3 regions of the Micromonospora sp. LZ37 genome follow, and region 3 is predicted to be linked to each of the others. Evidence: riboswitches for the same ligand, from Rfam matches in the RefSeq annotation. Region 3 holds a riboswitch; each other region holds the start of a gene.
The links. A riboswitch is a leader RNA that binds a small molecule or an ion and turns the genes downstream of it on or off. The one in region 3 is predicted to bind cyclic di-AMP.
Positions count from the first base shown of each region.

Region 1: it holds a riboswitch for cyclic di-AMP, as region 3 does, so the genes downstream of both, AC5L3Z_RS21730 (coiled-coil domain-containing protein) here and AC5L3Z_RS24985 (C39 family peptidase) in region 3, are expected to answer to the same signal.
Region 2: it holds a riboswitch for cyclic di-AMP, as region 3 does, so the genes downstream of both, AC5L3Z_RS23265 (coiled-coil domain-containing protein) here and AC5L3Z_RS24985 (C39 family peptidase) in region 3, are expected to answer to the same signal.

Region 1 covers NZ_JCADBL010000011.1:32,597-39,483, forward strand. The annotation lists gene AC5L3Z_RS21695 (heavy metal translocating P-type ATPase) at 1-67, opposite strand, end outside; gene AC5L3Z_RS21700 (DUF8832 domain-containing protein) at 82-1,071, opposite strand; gene AC5L3Z_RS21705 (heavy-metal-associated domain-containing protein) at 1,104-1,313, opposite strand; gene AC5L3Z_RS21710 (metal-sensitive transcriptional regulator) at 1,408-1,707, shown strand; gene AC5L3Z_RS21715 (DUF305 domain-containing protein) at 1,812-2,471, opposite strand; gene AC5L3Z_RS21720 (hypothetical protein) at 2,543-3,091, opposite strand; gene AC5L3Z_RS21725 (YibE/F family protein) at 3,482-4,831, shown strand; cyclic di-AMP (ydaO/yuaA leader) riboswitch at 4,998-5,128, shown strand; gene AC5L3Z_RS21730 (coiled-coil domain-containing protein) at 5,133-6,152, shown strand; gene AC5L3Z_RS21735 (carbonic anhydrase) at 6,217-6,885, opposite strand.
Region 2 covers NZ_JCADBL010000012.1:107,986-114,872, forward strand. The annotation lists gene AC5L3Z_RS23255 (HelD family protein) at 1-1,502, shown strand, start outside; gene AC5L3Z_RS23260 (cation diffusion facilitator family transporter) at 1,589-2,506, shown strand; cyclic di-AMP (ydaO/yuaA leader) riboswitch at 2,663-2,793, shown strand; gene AC5L3Z_RS23265 (coiled-coil domain-containing protein) at 2,798-3,856, shown strand; gene AC5L3Z_RS23270 (SRPBCC family protein) at 3,965-4,414, opposite strand; gene AC5L3Z_RS23275 (STAS domain-containing protein) at 4,565-4,927, opposite strand; gene AC5L3Z_RS23280 (hypothetical protein) at 5,270-5,413, shown strand; gene AC5L3Z_RS23285 (hypothetical protein) at 5,543-5,947, shown strand; gene AC5L3Z_RS23290 (hypothetical protein) at 6,039-6,887, opposite strand, start outside.
Region 3 covers NZ_JCADBL010000014.1:25,186-32,072, forward strand. The annotation lists gene AC5L3Z_RS24960 (glycosyltransferase family 2 protein) at 1-107, opposite strand, end outside; gene AC5L3Z_RS24965 (polysaccharide pyruvyl transferase family protein) at 197-1,522, opposite strand; gene AC5L3Z_RS24970 (acyltransferase family protein) at 1,797-2,972, shown strand; gene AC5L3Z_RS24975 (hypothetical protein) at 3,128-3,595, shown strand; gene AC5L3Z_RS24980 (hypothetical protein) at 3,746-4,501, shown strand; cyclic di-AMP (ydaO/yuaA leader) riboswitch at 4,812-4,956, shown strand; gene AC5L3Z_RS24985 (C39 family peptidase) at 4,964-5,800, shown strand; gene AC5L3Z_RS24990 (alpha/beta fold hydrolase) at 5,907-6,659, shown strand; gene AC5L3Z_RS24995 (peptidoglycan-binding protein) at 6,719-6,887, opposite strand, start outside.

The sequences.
Region 1 (6,887 bases), on a different contig from region 3:
TCATGCCGCCGATCGCGAGTTCGATCCGGTTCGGGGCGACCGGCAGGGACTCGGTGGTCGATGTCATCGCGGCACCTCCTGTCAGTTGTGCCCGTGACCGGGCGCGCCGTGTCCGGCGTCGCCGGTCGGGGTGGGGGCGGCCGGGGCGACCGTCGGGGCCGCCGGGGCCGCCCCGGTGGTTGGCCCGGGGGTGCCGGCGACGACGGTGAACTCCGCCGTGTGCACCGCCCCGCCGTGCCGGAAGTCCAGGTAGAGCCGGTAGGCGCCGGCCGAGGGCACCTCGGCGGCGAAGGTCACCGCCGGCCCGGCCGGGGTCCGCCCGTCGCCGGGCGTGCCCTCCGGGTGCACGTGCAGGTACGCCAGGTCGCCCTGGCGCAGCGCCACCAGGTGCCCGTACGCCCCGAGGTAGGGCTGGAGGTCGGTGACCGGCTTCCCGTCCCGGCCGACGGTCAGGGTCAGCCGGCTGGTGCGTCCCGGTTCGGGCGTGCCGGTGAGGGTGACCGTGTAGCCGTCGACCGTGGTGCTGGTGGCCGGCGCCGGCAGCGGCCGGGGGTCGAGCCGGCCGGGGACGGCCACGTCCACGCCGAGGGTGAGCGGCTGCCCGCCGGTGGGGGTGAAGTCGGCGAAGGCGCGCCAGAGGCCGGGCCCGCCCAGCGGCGACTCGACCCGCCAGGTGCCGTCGGCGTCCAGCTCGGGGTGGACGTGGCGGAAGCCGGAGAGGTCGCGCCGGGCGACAATCAGGTGCATCCGCTTGTCGTGTGCCACGTCGTAGCGGGTCACCGGCGCGCCGTCGGGGCCGCTGATCCGGAAGGCGAACTGCCCGGCGGGCGCGTCCACCGGTTCCATCGTGTAGCCGCGGTCGGAGACGAGCAGCCCGCCGGGCAGGTGGGTGGCCGCGTCGGCGGCGCTGCCGTGCCCGTCGTCGGTGGCGCCGTGGTCGGTACCGGTGGAGTCGTGGCGGGTCTCGGCGGCGGGGGTGACGGGGTCGGCCAGGTGGCCGACCCCGTACGACGCGCCGAACACCGCCGCGAGGCCGAGGGCGAAACCGCTCAGCTTCGTCGCCGTGTTCATGGTGCTACCTCGGTTTCCGGGTGGGTGACCCGTCACGCCTCGACGAGGTCGTAGCCGGCCTCGTCGACCGCGGCGCGCACGGATCCGGTGTCCAACGGGCCTTCGCTGGTGACGGTGACCCGACCGGTGGCCAGGTCCACCTGGACGTCGCGGACGCCCTCGATCGCGCTCACCTCGGTGCTCACCGAGTTGACGCAGTGCCCGCAGGTCATGCCCTGCACCTGGTACGTGGTGGTGACCATGGCAGTTCTCCTCTCCCGTCCATCCTATACCCCCCTGGGGTAGGTCGCCCTGGGACCGTAGCATACCCCCCAGGGGTACGCTATCCTTGCCGTCATGACCACACCGAGCACCCCGATCCGGGGCTACACCGCCAGCAAGGACCAGCTGCTCGCGCGGCTGCGCCGTGTCGAGGGCCAGGTCCGTGGCGTGGAGAAGATGGTCGACGACGACCGGTACTGCATCGACGTGCTCACCCAGATCTCGGCGATCCAGGCCGCCCTGGACAAGGTCGCCCTCGGCCTGCTCGACGGCCACGCCCGGCACTGCATGCACGAGGGTGCGGCCGAGGGTCGCGCCGACGAGATGGCCGACGAGATGATGGCCGCCGTCGGCCGCCTGATGAAGCGCGGCTGACCCGTCCGCACCGGCGGCCGGGCCGGCCTCCGCGCCGCTGAGCCGAGCGGGGGTGCCGGGCAGACCCGACACCCCCGACCGACGTGGTGCGGGCCCCGGGCCGCTCAGAGCCGCCCGAGGATCTTCCTCATGGTGTCGATCTCGCTCTGCTGAGCGGTGACGATCTGCTGCCCCATGGCCTTGGCGTCGGCGTTGGCGCCGCCGGCGATCTCCTGCTTCGCCATGGTGATCGCGCCCTCGTGATGGGCGATCATCATGGTCAGGAACTGCCGGTCGAACTCCTTGCCAGAGGCTGCCGCGAGCTTCGCCATGTCGGCCTCCGACATCATGCCCGGCATGCCGTGGTCCATCCCCGGCAGATGCCCACCGGACGGGCCGCCCGACGGGACGGGCCGACCCCAGGCGGCGAGCCAGCCGGTCATGGTGGCGATCTCCGGCGCCTGGGCGGCCTTGATCTGCGCCGCCAGCTTCCTGACCTCGGCGTCGCCGGCCCGGCTCTCCGCCAGCTCGGACATCCGCACCGCCTGCTGGTGGTGCGGGATCATCATCTGGGCGAACATCACGTCCGCGTCGCCGAAGGAGGCGGACGCGCCCGGGCTGGCGGAGGCCGGGGCGCCCGCGCTGGCGCCGGCCGGGGCGCCCGTGCCCGGCATGTCGTGGCCGGAGCCGGCCGAGTGGCCGCCGCCGCAGGCGGCCAGGGCGAGAGCGGCGGTGAGGGTGGCACCGGCCAGGGCGGCACGGCGCGCGAGGGTACGAGTGGACACGATCAGACCTTTCGGTGTGCGGTGGACGAGCAGCGGACCGGCAGGCGCGGCGGAAACCGCGCCGGGCCGTCCTATCTGCGCAGCACCGACACCGTGGCGAGGCGGAGCCCGACCGGGCGCCGGGGCGGCCCCCGTGACCCGGACGACGGCCGGACCGGTCGACCGGATGCGGTCGCGGACCGGGTGACCCGCCGCCGGCGCAGCGCCAGCAGCACGGCCGTCCCGAACGCGCCGAGCACCGCCAGGCAGACGCTCCAGAGCGTCGGTCCCCCGTCCGTCGGCGTGACGGGCAGCGCGGCGTGGTCCCGGGTCACGGCGGCCGGCACGACGGCGTGGTTACGGGTCGCGGCGGCCGGCACGACGGCGTGGTTGCGGGTCACGGCGGCCGGCTCCGGGGCGGCGGCGCCGTGTCCATCCGGACGAGCCGCGGCGGCCCGGGCGGGCTCGTCGTGGTGGAGGGGGCCGGGCCGCGTACCGGCGACGCCGGATCCGATCGGATGACCGGGGCCGACGTGCGCGCCGTGACCGATCGTGTGCATGGTGGCCAGGCCGAGCAGGGTGCCGGCGAGCAGCAGGAGTCGGGGCCACCACCCGGTCGGAACCGCGCTCGCCGTCCGCACGCCACCACGCTAACCCGGCCGGTCCGCGCCGGCCCCGTACGCCACGGATGCCGCCACACTTCGTGACCACCGGCTCGCCCTGCGCTGTCGGAGCCGGGCGCGGGCGGCGAGCCGGGCGGGCGGACCTGGTCTCTCGCTACCATTCTCCGGCGATGACCGTCCGCACCGAGCCGACACCGCCCCGCGTACCGCGCCGGGGCCGGACGCGGTGGGCGGGACCGTGGTCGTCCCTCGCGGCGCCGCGACGCCGCCGAGGCGTCTGCTCGCCGTGCGTGACGGTGGCGCTCGCCCGGGGTGACCCCGGGGGCAGTCTTCCGGTCGGCGTGTCCCGCCGGTGAACCCGCCGGCCGGCTGACCCGTACCCCACTCTGGATCGTTGGGAGAACCGCAATGGGCGCCGACCACACCCGTCCCGCTCCGTCCACTCCACCAGGAGTGCGACGGCTCCTCGTCGCGACGGTGGTCCCGCTCTTCGTCGTGACCGTGCTCGCCGCGCTGGTGCTCTGGCCCCGGGACGGCCGGGAGGCGAACAGCGGGGGTGACGTGCCGCGTTACCACGGCACGGTGACCCGGGTGCTGACCGAGCCCTGCCCACCGACGCCGGAACTGCCGGAGGGCACACCCGGGGCGGCCGACGGCCCGTGCGGCACGGTGACCGTCCGGGTGGAGCAGGGCCCGGACACCGGCCGGGAGGTCCAGACGCCGGTGCCGTCCGGCCCGGGCGCCCCGACGGTGGCGGTGGACGACGAGATCGTGCTGGTCAAGCTCACCGACCCGGCGGACCCCACGTCCAGCAGCTACAACATCGCCGAGCACCAGCGCGGCAAGCCGCTCGTCTGGCTGGTCGCCCTCTTCGCGGCGGCGATCGTGGCCTTCGGACGCTGGCGTGGCCTGGCGGCGCTGGCCGGGCTGGGCGCGAGCTTCGCCATCCTGCTCACCTTCGTGGTGCCCGGCATCTCGGCGGGCGGCTCACCGCTGCTGATCGCGATCACCGGCGCCGCCCTGATCATGTTCGTGGTGCTGTACCTGACCCACGGGATCACCGCGCAGACGTCGGTGGCGGTGCTCGGCACCCTCGGCAGTCTGGTGCTGACCGGTCTCCTCGGCAGCCTGGCCACCGCCGCCACCCACCTGACCGGCTTCGGCAGCGAGGAGGCCACCACGCTGTCGCTGTACCAACGCGACGTCGACCTGCACGGCCTGCTGCTCGCCGGGATCATCATCGGCTCGCTCGGCGTGCTGGACGACGTCACCGTCACCCAGGCGGCCACCGTCACCGAACTCGCCCACGCCAATCCGAGCCTGTCCCGGTTGCAGCTCTACCGGGCCGCCACCCGGGTCGGGCGGGCGCACATCGCGTCCACGGTCAACACCATCGTGCTGGCGTACGCGGGCGCCTCGCTGCCGCTGCTGCTCCTGCTGACCGCCGACAGCCGGGCGATCGGCGAGATCCTCACCAGCGAGTTCCTGGCCCAGGAGATCGTCCGGAGCGCGGTGGCGACCCTCGGCCTGGTGGCCGCCGTACCCCTGACCACCGGGCTGGCCGCGCTGGTCACCACCGCCGGTCGCGGCCCGGCCGGCGACGCGCCGCCGGCCGACCGCCCGACGCCCACCCCCCGGCCGCCGGCCGACCGGGACGCGGCACTGGAGGCGCTCAGCGCCCCACGTCACGGCCCACCGTCCACCCCGACCCCCGCGGGGTGGCCCGACCCGGAAAGGAACACGGACACCGCATGGTGACACTCCTCAGCGTGACCGCCGCCGGTGCGGCGGTTGTCGACCGCGTCACTGGTCACGCACCGTTATTGCGAAATAACGCTTTTAGTCGGGTTCTGGACGTAGATCCCCGGTACTCCTCTCGGGTAACCTCGCTGCCGGTCACCGCCGAAGGCGCGCAGCGGCGCCTGCGGTGCCGCCGCCCAATCGCCGCACGGCGAGCCGGGGAACCAGGTACATGGGGTGAATCCGCGCGAGCGGTAGGGACCACTTCCGTCCCGAACCCGTCAGCTAACCCGGTCGGCGGTCGACGGAAGGGAACACTGTGACGGCACCCCTGCGCCGCTGGTTGACACCGGCGGTGGCCGTGCTCACCGCTCTGGCCATCCTCACCGGGCCGGCCCCGGCGATCGCCGCCCCCTCGACGCCCACCCCCTCCGGGCACGAGGAGGACGAAGAGCCCGAACTGCTCACCGACGTCATCGAGCTGCGCAACCGCGAGTACAGCAAGGCGAAGTCGCAGCTGGAGAAGTCCAAGAAGCTCCAGCGGGAACTCGCGCTGGAGATCCGCCGCGCCGAGGAGGATCTGGAGGCGCTGCGGCCCCAGGTCAGCCAGATCGCCGCGCAGTCCTACCGCACCGGGCGGATCGGCGCGGCGGCGATCCTGCTGGACAGCAAGGCGCCGGACACGTTCCTCAAGCGGGCCTCCGCGCTGGACGAGCTGAACATGGTCAACGCGCAGAAGCTGAGCGAGGTCACCTCCGCCAAGACCCGCGCCGAACGGGCCAAGCTGGCGCTCGACGGCGAGGTGCGCCAGCAGCAGAAGCTCACCAACGACATGGCCCGGGAGAGCCGGGAGGCGGAGAAGGCCCTCGCGCTCGTCGGCGGCAAGGGCTTCACCGGCGGCCTGGTGTCGGCCGAATCCCCGGTGGCCCGGATCGCGCCGGGCCGGACGGCGGACGGCGGCTGGCGCCCCGAGGGACGTACCGAGGACGACCCCACCACCTCCGGCCTGATCACCCCCCGCACGCTGCACGCGTACAAGGAGGTCCGGCGGGCCGGTTTCAAGCGCTTCGTCGGCTGCTACCGGCCGGGCGGGCCGTGGGAGCACCCGAAGGGCAAGGCCTGCGACTGGTCGTTGCAGAACAGCGGCTTCTCCCCCTGGTACAACAACGACACCCGCCGGTACGGCAACGACCTCGCCGCGTTCCTGATCCGCAACGCGGACCGGCTCGGCATCTACTACGTCATCTGGAACCGGCAGATCTGGTTCCCGGCGACCGGGTGGAAGTCGTACAGCGGCCCGTCGGACCACACCGACCACGTGCACATGTCGATGCTCTAGCGACACCGCGCAGTCCGAGGGCCGTCCCGCCGCGTGCGGGGCGGCCCTCGTCGTTCGGGCCGGATCAGCCGGCGACCACGGCCGGGCGCCCGCCCTGGGCCGGCGGCGGGACGACGGCGGCAGCGGCGGCGGGGACCGCCGCCACCGTCCGGACCTCACCGGCGGCGAGCCGGTACGACATCCCGACCACCGCGCACCGCCCGGCGGCCACCTCGGCGGCGAGGGCGGCGGAGGAGCCGAGCATGGCCTCCACGGTGTGGGCGATGTGGATGTCGACGATGCCGTCGACGTCGTCCACGCCCTCCTCGGCCGCCCGGCGCAGGCTCGGCCCGACCGCGTCCACCACGGCCCGGAGGTGCCCGGTCGGCGGCGTGCCGGTCCGGGCGGCGTCCCGGGCGGCCTGCACGGCTCCACAGGAGTCGTGGCCAAGCACCACCACCAGCGGGGTGCCGAGCACGGTGACGCCGTACTCGACGCTGCCGAGCACCTCGGGGCCGACGGTGTGCCCGGCGGTGCGGACCACGAAGAGGTCGCCCAGTCCCCGGTCGAAGATGATCTCGGCGGCGAGGCGGGAGTCGGAGCAGCCGACGATCACCGCGAAGGGGTTCTGCCCGTCGGCGACGGCGGCCCGGTGGCCGGCGTCCTGGTTGGGGTGGCGCGGCGTGCCGGTGACGAACCGCCGGTTGCCGGCGTGCAGCTCGGCGAGCGCCTGGGTCGGAGTGGTCGGGGCCATTC
Region 2 (6,887 bases), on a different contig from region 3:
CGGGCACCGGCAAGACCGCGGTCGCCCTGCACCGGGCGGCGTACCTGCTCTACTCCGACCGCAGCCGGTACGCCGGCGGCGGCATCCTGGTGGTCGGCCCGTCCTCGGTCTTCGTGGAGTACATCGCGTCGGTGCTGCCGTCGCTCGGCGAGGAGACCGCCACCCTGCACTCCCTGGGTTCGCTCTTCCCGGCCATGTCGGCGACCCGGACCGACCCGCCGGAGGTGGCGGCGGTGAAGGGCTCGCTGCGGATGCGCCGGGTGCTGGAGCGGGCGGTCCGCGACGCCGTGCCGGACGGCCCGGACGAGCTGCGCCTGCTCTACCGGGGGCAGCTGCTGCGGTTGGAGCGGCGGGAGCTGGACGGCATCCGGGACCGGACGCTGTCCCGGGGCGGCCGCCGCAACGAGGTGCGCCGGGTCGCCTTCGACGGGGTGTTCGGAGCGCTCTGGACCCAGGCCCGGCGGCTGAACATCGGCCGGCTGCCCGAGCAGCGCGCCTTCGAGGACGAGATCGTCGACCGGCCGGAGTTCCGGGAGTTCCTCAAGGCGTGGTGGCCGCGGCTGCACCCGCGACACGTGCTGGACTGGCTGGCCCGGCCGGAGCGGCTGCGCCGGTACGCCGGCGGGATCCTCTCCCGGGCGGAGATCGCGCTGCTGGACGGGGCGTACCGGACGCTGGGCACCGAGGGGCTGACGGTGGCCGACATCGCCCTGCTGGACGAGCTGGACGCGCTGCTGGGCAAGCCGATGAAGCCGGCGAGGCAGAAGCGGGACCCGTTCCAGCTGGCCGGCGGGGTACGCGAGCTGAGCACCTTCGCCGACCGGCAACGCGCGGCCCGGGCCGCGGCGCGGGAGCGCCCGGAGGACTACCGGGACTTCGCGCACGTGGTGGTCGACGAGGCGCAGGACGTCTCGCCGATGCAGTGGCGCATGATCGGCCGGCGGGGGCGGCTGGCGTCGTGGACGGTGGTCGGCGACCCGGCGCAGACGGCGTGGACGGGTGACCCGGAGGAGTTGAACCGGGCCCGGGACCAGGCGCTGGGGCGGCGTCGGCGGCACCGGTTCAGCCTCACCACCAACTACCGCAACTCGGCGGAGATCTTCGCGGTGGCGGCGGCGGAGATCCGCCGGCTGCACCCGGATCTGGAGCTGCCGACCGCGGTCCGCTCGACCGGCGTGGACCCGGTGCGGCGGACGGTTCCGGCGGCCGGGCTGCCGGCGGCGACCGTCGAGGCGGTGGACGCGCTGCTCGCGGAGGTGGAGGGCACGGTCGGGGTGATCACGCCCGTGCCACGCCGGGACGAGGTGGCCGGCTGGCTGGGCGACCGCGGCTCCCGGCTCCAGGTGGTGACCAGCCTCCAGGCCAAGGGCATGGAGTACGACGGCGTCGTGCTGGTCCGTCCGGGCGAGATCCGGGCCGATCCGGGGTCGGGGGTACGGACGCTCTACGTGGCGCTCTCCCGGGCCACCCAGCGGCTCACCACGATCGACGTCGCCGGCTGACCGGCGGCGGTTCAGGGCTTACTTGCACACATTGCGATGTGAGCATAGATTGGTCCGAGGCCCTGGCGGCGACGGAAGGTGTGGGCGTGGGCGCAGGTCATGACCACCACCACGGGTCGGTCGCGAACGCCGCGCACCGCCACCGGGGCCGACTCTGGGCGGCCTTCGCGCTGCTCGCCGCCCTCATGGTGGTCGAGGCGGTCGCCGCGTTCGGCACCGGCTCGCTGGCCCTGCTCTCCGACGCCGGGCACATGTTCACCGACGTGCTCGGCATCGGCATGGCCCTGGCCGCGATCACCGCGACCCGGCGGGCCGACCGCGACCCGCAACGCACCTTCGGGCTCTACCGGCTGGAGGTGCTCGCCGCGCTGGCCAACGCGGTGCTGCTCAGCGGCGTCGCGATCTACGTGCTGGTCGAGGCGGTCCGCCGGTTCGGCGACCCGCACGAGGTGCTCACCGGCCCGATGCTGGCCGTCGCGGTGCTCGGCCTGCTGGCCAACGTGGCCGCGTTCGCCCTGCTGCGCGCGGGGGCCCGGGAGAGCATCAACCTGCGCGGGGCGTACCTGGAGGTGATCGGGGACCTGCTCGGCTCGCTCGGCGTGATCGGGGCCGCGCTGCTGATCGGCGGCACCGGCTGGTGGTGGGTGGACCCGGCGGTGGCGGTGGCGATCGGCCTGTTCATCCTCCCCCGCACCTGGCGGCTCGGGCGGGCGGCGGTGCGCATCCTCGTGCAGGCCGCCCCGGAACACCTCCAGGTGACCGCCGTGCACGACCGGCTGGCCGCCGTCCCCGGCGTGGCCGAGGTGCACGACCTGCACGTCTGGACCCTGACCTCCGGCATGGACGTCGCCTCCGCGCACCTCACCATGACCCCCGGCGCCGAGGTGGGCACGGTGCTCGCCGCCGCCCGCAGCGCCCTGCACGAGGACTTCCGGATCGACCACGCCACCCTGCAGATCGAGCCCGGCGCCGCGCCCGGCGCGTGCGGCCCGTCGCACTGGTAGTGCGCCCGCGCCGGAAAAATTGGGCGTTGAATGCCGGATTACGCCACCTTTAACAGCAATCTCAGCAGTACCGTGAGTCACGAAGCGGGCGGGTGTCACACCCGTACCGGTAGGCTCGGCCCCGGCCTCCGCCCGGCGGCGCCCAAACGGTGCCGGCGGTGGCCGTCGCCTAATCGCCCGCAGGGGCGAGCCGGGGAACCACGTTCCTGGGGTGTATCCGCGTCAGCGGTAGGGATCTTCCGTCCCGAACCCGTCAGCTAACCCGGTCGGCGGCTGACGGAAGGGATGTGCATGCACGTACGAAAGACCACCGCGCGGCTCGTGGCCGCGGTCGTCGCGACGCTCGCGCTCGGCGTGTCGTCCGCGCCGATCGCCTCGCCGGCCACCGCCGCACCGACCACCCGGCTCGCCGCCCCCGGCGACGACGAGGGCGGCACCCCCGCGCTCCGCGCCCAACTCGAGACGGCCAGCAAGGGCTGGCTCGACGCCAAGGCGGCGCTGGAGCGCTCGACCAAGCGCCAGCAGGAGCTCAACAGCCAGCTCAAGACCGTCGAGGCGGAGTTGGGCGTGCGCAGCGGCAAGGTCGGCGAGATCGCCGGCGTGGCGTACCGCACGGGCCGACTCGGGCCGATGTCCGCGCTGCTCAACAGCTCCAGCCCGGAGGGCTTCCTGGACCGCGCCGCGGCGCTGGAGACGGTCGCCACCAACGAGGACCGGGAACTTCGCGACCTGCTGCGCACCCGCGACGAGGCCAACCGCACCCGCGCCGAGCTGGACAAGGAGATCGTCGAGCAGCGCAAGCAGATCACGGTGATGGCCAAGCGCAAGCAGCAGGCCGAACGGGCCCTCGCCGTGGCCGCCGCCGACAAGCCCGCCGCCACCAGCGGCGGTGGCTCCGCCCGGGGCACCTCCACCTCGAACGCCAAGGCGGCGCCGCGCAACCCGGACGGCTCCTGGCCGTCCGAGTCGTGCAGCGTCAACGACCCCACCCCCGCCAACGGCTGCATCACCCCGCGCACGCACAACGCGCTCAAGCAGGCCCAGGCCGCCGGCTACACCCGGTACGTCTCCTGCTACCGCCCCAGCGGCTCCGGTGAGCACCCGAAGGGCCGGGCGTGCGACTTCGCCGCCCAGAAGAACGGCTTCGGCGGGGACGCCACCGGCGGCGACCGGACGTACGGCAACAACCTGGCGGCGTACTTCATCCGCAACGCCGACCGCCTCGGTGTCCTGTACGTGATCTGGTACCGCCAGATCTGGCTACCCAGCAGCGGCTGGAAGTCCTACAGCGGCGCGAACGGCGACCCCTCCAGCGACCACACCAACCACGTACACCTCTCCATGTACTGATCCCGGCCCCCGGTGTGGATCATGCAGCCGTGGTGCGGTGCGAAAGCCCCGGAGCGGGGCGGGACGCCCACCACACCTGCATGATCCACCCGGGGCGGTGGGGCCAGGTCAGGGGGTCTCGGGGGTCAGGGCGGGGCCCAGGCGGGTGGCCAGGGCGAGGTGGGCGGCGCGGGCCTGGCGGAAGGCGTAGCCGAAGAGGGGGGCCGGGGCGGCGAGGGTGATCTCCACGTCGATCCGGAGCAGGCCGGACTCCTCCCGCAGCCGGGTGTGGTTGCGGACCGTCGTGCCGGGCTGCTGGCGGGCGACCGTGACGATCTCGTCGTCGGTGACGACCAGGACGTCCGCCTGGTAGGTGACCGGGAAACGCAGCGGGCCCAGCTCCAACCGGTCGGTGATGGCGTAGCTGGCCCGGGCGCCGGGGCGGGCCGGCAGTTGGCGCACCCGGACGATCAACGGATGCAACTCCCCCTGGCGGGCGGGGTCGCTCAGCAGCGCCACCGCGTCCGCGCGCGAGCAGCGTGCCTGGACCGTGTAGCTGAACGTTTCCCGCCGGACCACCGCGCCTCCACACCCTCGTCGGTCGCCCGATCGTCCCAGTACGGGGAGGGACTGGCAACGGGGACCCGCCGCGGGGCCGGGACACCACCCGCACGGCGTACGTCGCGGTGGTGGGGCGAGGTCGACCCACGGCAGGTGAGGCGGCGCGGGTCAGGCGCCGGGAAGGACCTCCGGGGCCGCGTGGCCGGCGAAATAGGGCTCGGGGGCACCGAAGAGGCCGAGCAGCCCGGTGACCCAGAGCTGGCGGTGCACGAAGCGGCTCGGCTCGGTGACCACCAGCTTGACGCCGCTGACCTCGGCGGTCTGGAACCCGGCCACCATGGCGCTGATGCCGACCGAGTCGATGAAGGTGACGAGCCGCATGTTGAGCTCGATCCGGGACGGCAGCCCCTTGGCGAGCACCTCGGCGATCGCCTCCCGCACCTCGTACGCGGTGTCGACGTCAATCTCACCCCGCGGGGCGATCTCGATGACACCACCCGGCATGACCGACTTCACGATCGACAGGCTCACGCGAGCACCTCCACTCGCCCGTCCACGGGCGCCTCATCAGTACGCGGGCCGCGACCGAGAGTATTCCCCCAACGGCCTCGGTCGCCACCCCTCGGGATGAGCAATTCGCGGATCCGGACCGACCGGGCCACCCTGTTCGGCATCGTTCCTGGTTCCGTCCGCTCCGGTGAGCGACCGGTCCGGGCCGCTCCAACCGTCCCAGGGTACCGGGCGCCGTCCACCCGATTCCCGATCCGGTTCGGTGCGGGCGAGTCCCCTGCCGCCCGGCGCGGGCCGCGGCCGGGGTTGCCCCGGCCACCTAGCCTCGGCGGCAGAAGCGTCACCACGACGAAGGGACGTTCGATGATCAGGAAACTGCTCGGCCTGGCCGGTGTCGGCGCGCTGCTCGCCCTCGTGCTGGCCTGCGGCTTCGGCGGCGGGGGCGGGGACGACGACGATGACGACGACGATTTCGCCCGCGCGACCGCGGTGGTCGTGGTCCGCTGAGGGCACGGCGTGAGTTTGCGGCGCGGCCCGGCTGGGCACTGGCGAGTGTGAGCGGACCATGACGCGCGCCGCAGAGACGTCGAAGTCCGAAGTGGCCGCAGGCTTCGGCACCCCGAGGAGGTAACCACGATGTTCGGCAGCAACCTGCTGGAGCGCCGCAGCAAGCCGGAGCGGATCGCGGACCAGGCATGGCAGCACCTCGTGTCGGCGGTCGGCTCGGCCGGCGACAGCGTCCGGGACGCCGCGAAGTCGGTCCGGGGCGGCGGCCCCGGCCTCGGCGACGCCGGCGACCTGGTCGGCTCGGCGGCCGACGAGGCCCGGCGCCGGGCGACGCTGGCCTTCGACGCGCTGGCCGGACGCCGACCGGCCCTGCCCTGGACCCTGCTGATCAGCGCCGCGCTGGTCGGCGCCGCGTTCGGCTGGGCCGCCGGCACCGCCGCGCGGGCCGCCGGCAGCCGCGACGGCCGGGCCGTCGACGACATCGAGTTCGTCGACGTGGATCGGCCCAACTCCCCGGTCGGCCTGGACGGCTGACGCTCCACCGCACAGGACACGCCCCGGCCGACGGACCAGTCGGCCGGGGCGTGTCGCGTCCCACGCCCCGGCATCTCTTTCGCGACGCGGCTCAGTCGAGGTGGAAGACGATCCCGTCGCCGACCACCGTGCGCCGGATCCCCAATCCGTCCACCGGCCGGTCCGCCGCGCCCCGCCAGCGGGTGTCCGCGGCGTAGCCGGGCAGCAGCACCACCGTGCGCACCCCCACCGCGCGCAGGTACCCGACCGAGCCGACGTCCGGGAAGGTGGCGCTCGCCGCCCTGATCCGCTCCTGCGACTCGGGAGTGAACGAGGCGAGACCGTTGACCACCCGGGGGAACCCGTCGGTCGACCAGAGCATCACGTGGAACTCGCGGGTCCCCTCGCTGGGCAGCACCAGGGCCGGGCCGGTCAGCCCGCGCAGGGCCACCGGCTGCGCCGGCACCGGCACGTGCGGGGTGCGGTTGACCCCCTCCAGCAGCACCAACGCCACCGGCAGCACCAGCACCAGCCGGGTCGCCCGCCCCCACCGCCCGACCGGCCCCGCCGCCGGCTCCCGGACGGTCAGCGCCCCGGCGGCGAGGACGCCGAGCAGCAGCGTGGTCCAGAGCACCAGCCGGCCCGGGGTGCGGATGCCGTCCCAGCCCGGCGCGTACCGCACCAGCGTCAGGTAGCCCGGGTCGCCGTCACCGCCCAGCGTCGTGCCGGCCGCCAGGGCCACGCTGACCAGCACCCCGGCGGCGAGCGCGATCCGGTGCCGGACCCGCCAGGCGGAGAAGACCAGGCCGGCCAGCGCCAGGCCGATCAGCACCACGCCGGGGAGCAGCGTCATCTCACCCGGGAAGCCGAGCGCCGCCCGGGCCGTACCGTGCCGCTCACCCCAGAGCCAGGACTGCGGCGGGGCGGTCAGGAAGCCGATCGGCGGCGGAGAGAACATCGC
Region 3 (6,887 bases):
GGGACGTCCGTCCGGATCGAGTCGAGGCACTGGTGCAGGTACGACTCCACCCGGTGCACGGGTACGACGACGCTCAGCAGCGGGGGGTGCGCGGGCTGATTGACCACGCCGTCACCCTGATCCATCCGGATGGACGGCCCCGGAACCTCACGTATCCGGCGGAGATGAAGTTCCTGAACAGCGGCCCAGCGGCGGGTTAACGGCTCAGCAGCCGCCGCACCGGCGCCCCGACGGCGCGCCTGACCCGGGTCCGCAACCGCTGCTCCTCCAGCGCCGTCACCCGGGCGCGCAGCTCGGCGTTCTGGTCGCGCAGCCACTGGATCCGGGTCAGCAGCTCCTCCCGGTCGGTGGCGGTGGCGGCCCGGACCGCGGGCGGGAAGGTGGTGGCCCGGACCCGCTCGTCGAAGCGGGCCGCGCTGTCACCGTCGGTGAAGGCGTTGCCGAGGTCGTGCCGGGCGAGGAACGCGCTCATCACCTCGTAGCGGGCCCGGTGGCCGGCGTTGAGGGCGGTGTAGTCCGCCTCGGCGTAGAGCTGCGCCGCGTCGACGTCGGCCGGCACCTCCGGCATCGCCCGGTGCGGGATGTCGAAGTAGCGGGCCAGTTCGAGGGTGCGGGAGTCGTGCGCGAAGAGGTAGCCGGGCGTGCCGGAGACCAGCGCCGTGATGGTGCCGTGGATCCGGGTGCCGAAGGCGAAGTCGAAGCCGGAGAGGTACTCCATCCAGGTCCACGGGTCCAGGAACATCCGCACCTTGTCCTCGGTGAACAGCGGGTGGGAGGTGTGGATCGGGATGTCGCTGCGCTTTCCCCGGTCGGCGGGGTCGTCGCCGTGCAGCAGGACGCCCAGGGTCTTCAGGTCCTGCGGCAGGTAGCGCAGGTTCGGGTAGCGCCGGTGGTGCGACTCGATGATCTTCGCCATCGACTTGACGTACGGCGAGATGGTCAGCGCCACCCGGGCGTCCGGCTCCAGGGTCGGCTTGCCCTTCTCCACCCCGAGCCGGTCGCCGTGCAGGAACATCGACGGGCAGCCGATCACGTCGACCGCCGAGAAGCCCAGGGAACGCAGGTAGCCCTCGGTGATCTCGCCCCGGACGCCGATGCTGGGGGAGCGGTCGAGCACCGCCCGGACGAAACGGCTCACCACGTCGTCGATCGGGCGCAGGTACTCCCGGTCGCCGGCCAGGTTGGTCTGGGCACCCACCCCGAGGACGACCACCGGGATCCGCAGCCGCTCGACCAGCCGCGTCATCAGCTCGATGCGGTGGGCGTAGCTGCGCCGGAAGGCGTTGGCGAGCGGGATGACGTAGACGTCGTACCGCTCGTTGATCTCGTCGGCGTCCCGCGGGTTGACCTTGAACTCGGTCGGGGTGATCTCCGCGGTCGCGGTGCTGAGCAGCTTGTGCGCGGCGTGGCTGAAGACCAGGTTGCCGTTGTTGACCCCGATCCAGTCCCCTTCGAAGGCCTCCTCCGGGGAACGGACGTCGAACGGGCCCTTCTTCGCTCGCATCAGGATCCGCTGGTGCATGTCCGCTCCATCCCTCGTTCGTCCGTGCCGGGGCGACGCCCGCTGCGCGCCCGGACCGGGCACGACTCGACCGGGGCCCCGGAATATTAGGACAACCGATGCCGTCCGCACACGCGCATGTCACCCGCCACGCCCCGGCCGGGACGCGGCGGCCGGGGCAGCCGGTAGGGTGCCCGGCGGCGGGACCGACCGGTGCCGCTGCCGGAGGGCACCGGCGTCCCGGCCGGGAGGAGAGGTACGTGCGGGTCAGCGTGGCGACGGTCGGGTGCCCGGCATGACGAGCGCACCGGAGACCACCGCCGCGCGGACGCGCCGGCTGCCGTCGCTGACCGGCCTGCGCTGGGTCGCCGCGATGCTGGTCTTCGGCTATCACGCCGGCACGATGGGGATCGTCGGCCAACCGGACGTCAAGGCCGTCCTGAACTGGACCTTCACGCTGGGCCTGTCCGGGGTGCAGTTCTTCTTCATCCTCAGTGGATTCGTGCTGGTCTGGTCGGCCCGGGACACCGACCGCCGTCGGGACTTCTGGCGGCGGCGGCTGGCGAAGATCTACCCGAACCACGTGCTGACCTGGGCCGCGGCGCTGCTGGTGATGTGGTGGTTCGCCGACCCGGTGGTGCCGCGCGCGGCGCTGGAGAGCCTGCTGCTGGTCCAGGCGTGGGACCCCACGCCCGGCTACTTCTACAGCATCAACTCGGTGAGCTGGTCGCTCTCCTGCGAGCTGTTCTTCTACCTCTGCCTGCCGCTGGTGCTGCCCGCTATCCGGCGGGCCCGCGCCGGCGTCCTCTGGGCGGTGGTGGTCGCGGTGCCGCTGCTCATCGTGGCCCTCTGGCCCGGCCAGTCGCTGCTGCCTGAGGGGAGCACCTGGTGGTTCAACCAGATCTTCCCGGTGGTCCGCTCCACCGAGTTCTGGCTGGGCGTGGCCGCCGCCGAGCTGATGCGGCGCGGCCGGTGGCGCGGGCCGGGCCTGCCCCTGGCCAGCCTGATCTTCGTGGTGACCTGGGTGGTCGCCGCGCAGTGGATCCGCGCCGAGCTCTGGGCGGCGATCCTGTCGGCGGCGTACATCCTGGTCATCACCGCCGCGGCCGGCGCGGACGTGCACGGCCGCCCGTCGCCGTGGCGGCACCGCACGCTGGTCTGGCTCGGCGAGGTCTCGTTCGCCTTCTACCTGGTGCACGTGCTGGTGATGGTGACGGTGCTCCGGCTGGCCGGGCAGCTCGGGGTCGGGCTGCCCGGCTGGTGGGGCCCGCTGGTCGTGGTCGGCTTCCTGGCGGTGAACCTGGCGCTGGCCGCCCTGCTGCACCGTTGGGTGGAGACGCCGATGATGCGCCGCCTCAGCCCCCGCCGCCGCGCCGGCGCGGGCCGCCCGTCGACGCCCCCGGTGGCACCCGGGTCGCCGGCCGACGCCCACGACGACGCGCGGCCGTCGGTCGGGACCGCCACCCGCTGAACCGGCCGTACCGGCCCGCCGGGACCGCCCGCGTCGACCGCCGGGCGGGGACCGCTCCGGGCGGCGCGGCGGATCGGACCACGGTGGACCGGCCGGGCGCGGCGACACGCCCGGCCACGCTGCGGTCCGCCCGCCGTCGGCGGTAGCGTGGCCCTGTGCTCCCGGTCGCGCTCACCAGTCCCCTGTGGTGGGTGGCGCGCTGGAGTTCCCGCCTGCTGACCGGCGTCGCCGTGGCGGTCGCCCTCTCGCTCGGCGGCTCCGCGCCGAGCGGCGCGGTGGAGCTGCCGAGCACCGCGCCGCTGGCGGTGACCGCCGCGCCGTCGCAGTTCTTTCCCGCCGTCACCGCTCCCGCCGCCTCGGCGGCGGTCGCCGGCCGACGCGCCGCCGGCGCCGCGCCGACCGGCCGCGCCGACACCGTCGCCGGCGACCTCACCGGGTACGCCGCGGCCGGCCGGGACACCGCCGGGTACGGCGCCGACGCGCACGACCCGGTCGGCCGGCCGGCCCGGCCGGCTGTCGCGGACGGCTCCGCCCGCCCCGCCGGCGCGCTCGTCGCCGCGGCAGCGACGTTCACGGGGCTCGCCCCGACCGTCACCGGGCCCCGCGCGCCGCCGGCCGGCTGACCGCCGCGCGGGGGCGTCCCGCGACCACCGTCTCGTCGAACCTCACCGCCGCACCCGCCTGACGAAGGCCCGCCGCCGCCTGTGCCGCGCGCGCCCGTCCGGCCCGTGCCGGATCCCTCTTCCGCATCCCGCTCCCGGGAGGTGCCGCTCATGAACACCGTGCTCCACGAGTTCCTGACCGAGGTCCCCACCGCCGCCGCCATCTGGTCCGCCCTGCTGGTGCTCGCCCTCACCGTGCTCACCGTCCTGGTGGCCCGCCCCGAGCGGGACCGCCCCGTCGACGAGGCGACGCCCGCCGAGCCGTCCCCGGCCGTCGAGCTGGCCGACCTGCGCCGGTACGCCGAGGAGGTGGCGGTCGCCGCCGCCCGGGCGGCCCGTACCGCGCAGCGCCGGCGGGCGGCGTGGGAGGCCGCCCACGAAGAGGTCGACCGGGCCTGGGCGGCTTACGACGAGGCGGAGACGGCGGCCCGCCGCTTCGCCGGCGCCGCGGCGCTGCCCACCCCGCGCACCCCCCGTACCCCCGCCGAGTACGCCGGCCGGGAGCGCTGGCTGCACCAGGCCGCGGTGGCGGCGCACTGGCGGGGCGAGTTGCCGGTGGAGCGGCTGCGGGACGTCTTCGCCCACCGGGACGGCTGGGATCCCCGCCGGCACCCGGTGGAGCAGGAGGTGCTGCTCGCCCGCGCGGTACGGGACGGCCGGCGGGACGCGTACACCTCGGCCGCCGAGCGGGAGCGGACGGCGTGGCGGGACGCCGAGCTGGCCGCCGAGGCGGCCCGGTCGCTGGCGGCCGAGGCGTACGCGGCGGCGCAGCGGCTGCGGCCGGGCCGGGTCCCCGCGCCCCGGGCGGTGGCCGTGGCGGCGCGGACCGCGCCTGCGGCCCGCTGGCGTCCGGCTCGGGTGGGTTGACCGGCCGGAACGCGACGGAATCGTTACCAAATCCCGGTGAGCTGCGTCACTTCAATGGGGAATCGGTCATCCGGCCACGGGTGGTGACAGCCGTCGCGACGGTGCCTGGCGATTGTCGCCGAGCTGTCCGGTTGTTGCCCGAAAGGAACAGCCAAAGCCTCACGTCCCATTGAGTGACGTCAGTGCCGCAATGCACGGGAAATTTGTGGGCCCGGTCATGTTTGAGCAGGTGAGAGCGCTTGGCGAGGTCGGCGCCCGGCCAGTAGTGTCGCCCCCGTCCGGTGCGGTTTCCGATCGCATAAGGCGACGCCGCGCCGACCCGCTCAATCGTGGGTGACCACGAACCGGGGACCCAATTTGTGTTGTGGGGTGAATCCGCGGGCCACGGCCCGTGGTAGGGCGTTCTTCCCGCCCGAATCCGTCAGCTAACCCGGTCGGCGGTGTCGGAAGGAGCTCCACTTCGTGCAGCACGATCCCACTTCCCGGTTGTTCCCGTACCACCTGAAGCGGCAGCTGCGCCGACTGGTCACCGAGCGGCCGTACCAGGTCGTCGTCGGTTCGGCCGCGGCCCTCGTGTTCGCCACGGGGACCGTCGCCCTGGCCGGCAACGAACGGCACGTTCCGGCGCCGCAGCAGGCCTCGGCCGCCGTGGCCGAGTCGGCACCGCGCCTCAACGAGGTCGCCACCCGCGGCCAGGCCCGCCTCGCCGCCCCCATGACCGACCACAACTCCGGCGAGCGCACCAGGGGCAAGCCGGACCCGGACCTGACCCGCAGGGCGGCACCGAAGCCGCCGTCGACCAAGGTCCTCTCGTACGACTACCAGGCCCAGACCACCTACTACAACTGCGGTCCGGCGGCGGTGCGCAACGCGCTCAGCGCGGCCGGCGTGGAGAGCACCCAGGACGAGCTGGCCGGCCCGCTCGGCACCACCGAGGTGGGCACCAACTCGGTCCGCGACACCACCCGGGTGCTCAACCGGATGGTCAAGGGCGACCCGTACCGGACCCGGCTGTTCGACAGCACCCCGAGCCGGAAGCAGATCGACCAGCTCCAGGCCGACGTGGTCGAGGCGATCACCGACAAGCGCGGCGTGGTGGTCAACGTGGCCGGCAGCGCCACCGACACCGCCGGGGGCTGGCACTCCTTCCCGGGTGGGCACTACGTCGCCGTGGTCGGCTACAAGAACGACGGCCGGACCGTCCAGATCGCCGACTCGGCGGACCCGAGCCTGCCGCAGTACTGGATGAGCACGATCGAGCTGGCGAACTGGATCGCCACCCGCGGCTACTCCGCCTGATCCACCTCGTACGCGAACGGGCGCCGGCTCCCCTCGGGGGGGGCCGGCGCCCGTCGCCGTCCGTGGGTCTCGCGGTGCCGGCGCCGACGGTGGGAGACTGCGCCCCATGACCGACCACACGGGTACCCGGCACCTCCTGCTGCTGCACGGGATGGGCGCCACCGGCGACGTCTGGCTGCCCTGGGCGCCGCTGCTCGAGCACCGTTGGCCGGGGCGCTGGCTGGCACCGGACCTGGCCGGGCACGGCTTCTCCCCGCCGCTGTCCGGCTACTCCTTCGCCGGGCTCGCCGGCCGGGTCGCCGAGGGGCTCGGGCCGGCCGCGGACGGCTCCCGCCCCGGCGACCGGTTGGTGATCCTCGGGCACTCCCTCGGCGGCGTGGTCGCCCTGGCCCTCGCCGCCCGCGACGCCGGGCTGCCGGTCGACGCCGTGGTCGGCCTCGGCATCAAGGCGGTCTGGTCGCCGGCCGAGCTGGTGAAGTCGGGCGAGCTGGCGCAGCGCCCGGTGACCTGGTTCGCCGGCCGGGACGAGGCGGCGCGGCGCTACCTGAAGGTCGCCGGCCTCACCGGGCTCTTCGCCCCGGACCACCCGGTCGTCGACGCCGGCCTGCGCGTCGAGGACGGCCGCTGGCGACTCGCCATGGACCCGGCCGCGTTCGCCGTCGGCGCCCCGGACCTGGCGGCCCTGCTGGCGGCAACCGACGTGCCCGTGGTGCTGGCCCGGGGCGAGCACGACCCGATGGTCAGCGAGACCCAGCTCGCCGCGTACGGGGCGCCGGTGGTGACGCTGCCCGGCCTCGGTCACAACGCGCACGTGGAGGACCCGGCGGCGGTGCTGGGGCTGCTCGACCCGTACCTGTGAGCGCGGCGGACGGTCGGGCTCCGGCCCGGCCGTCCGCCGCCTGCGGATGGGCCGGACGGTCAGTAGGCGCAGCCGGTGGTGGGCAGCGACGCCGGGGCCGGCACGGTGGCGCCGTCGTAGATCGCCAGCAGCAGCCGCTGCGGGCAGCGGTTGACGCCGTTGACCCGGATCTCGATGTGCAGGTGTGGGCCGGTGACGTTGCCGGTGGCGCCGGTGTAGCCGATCACC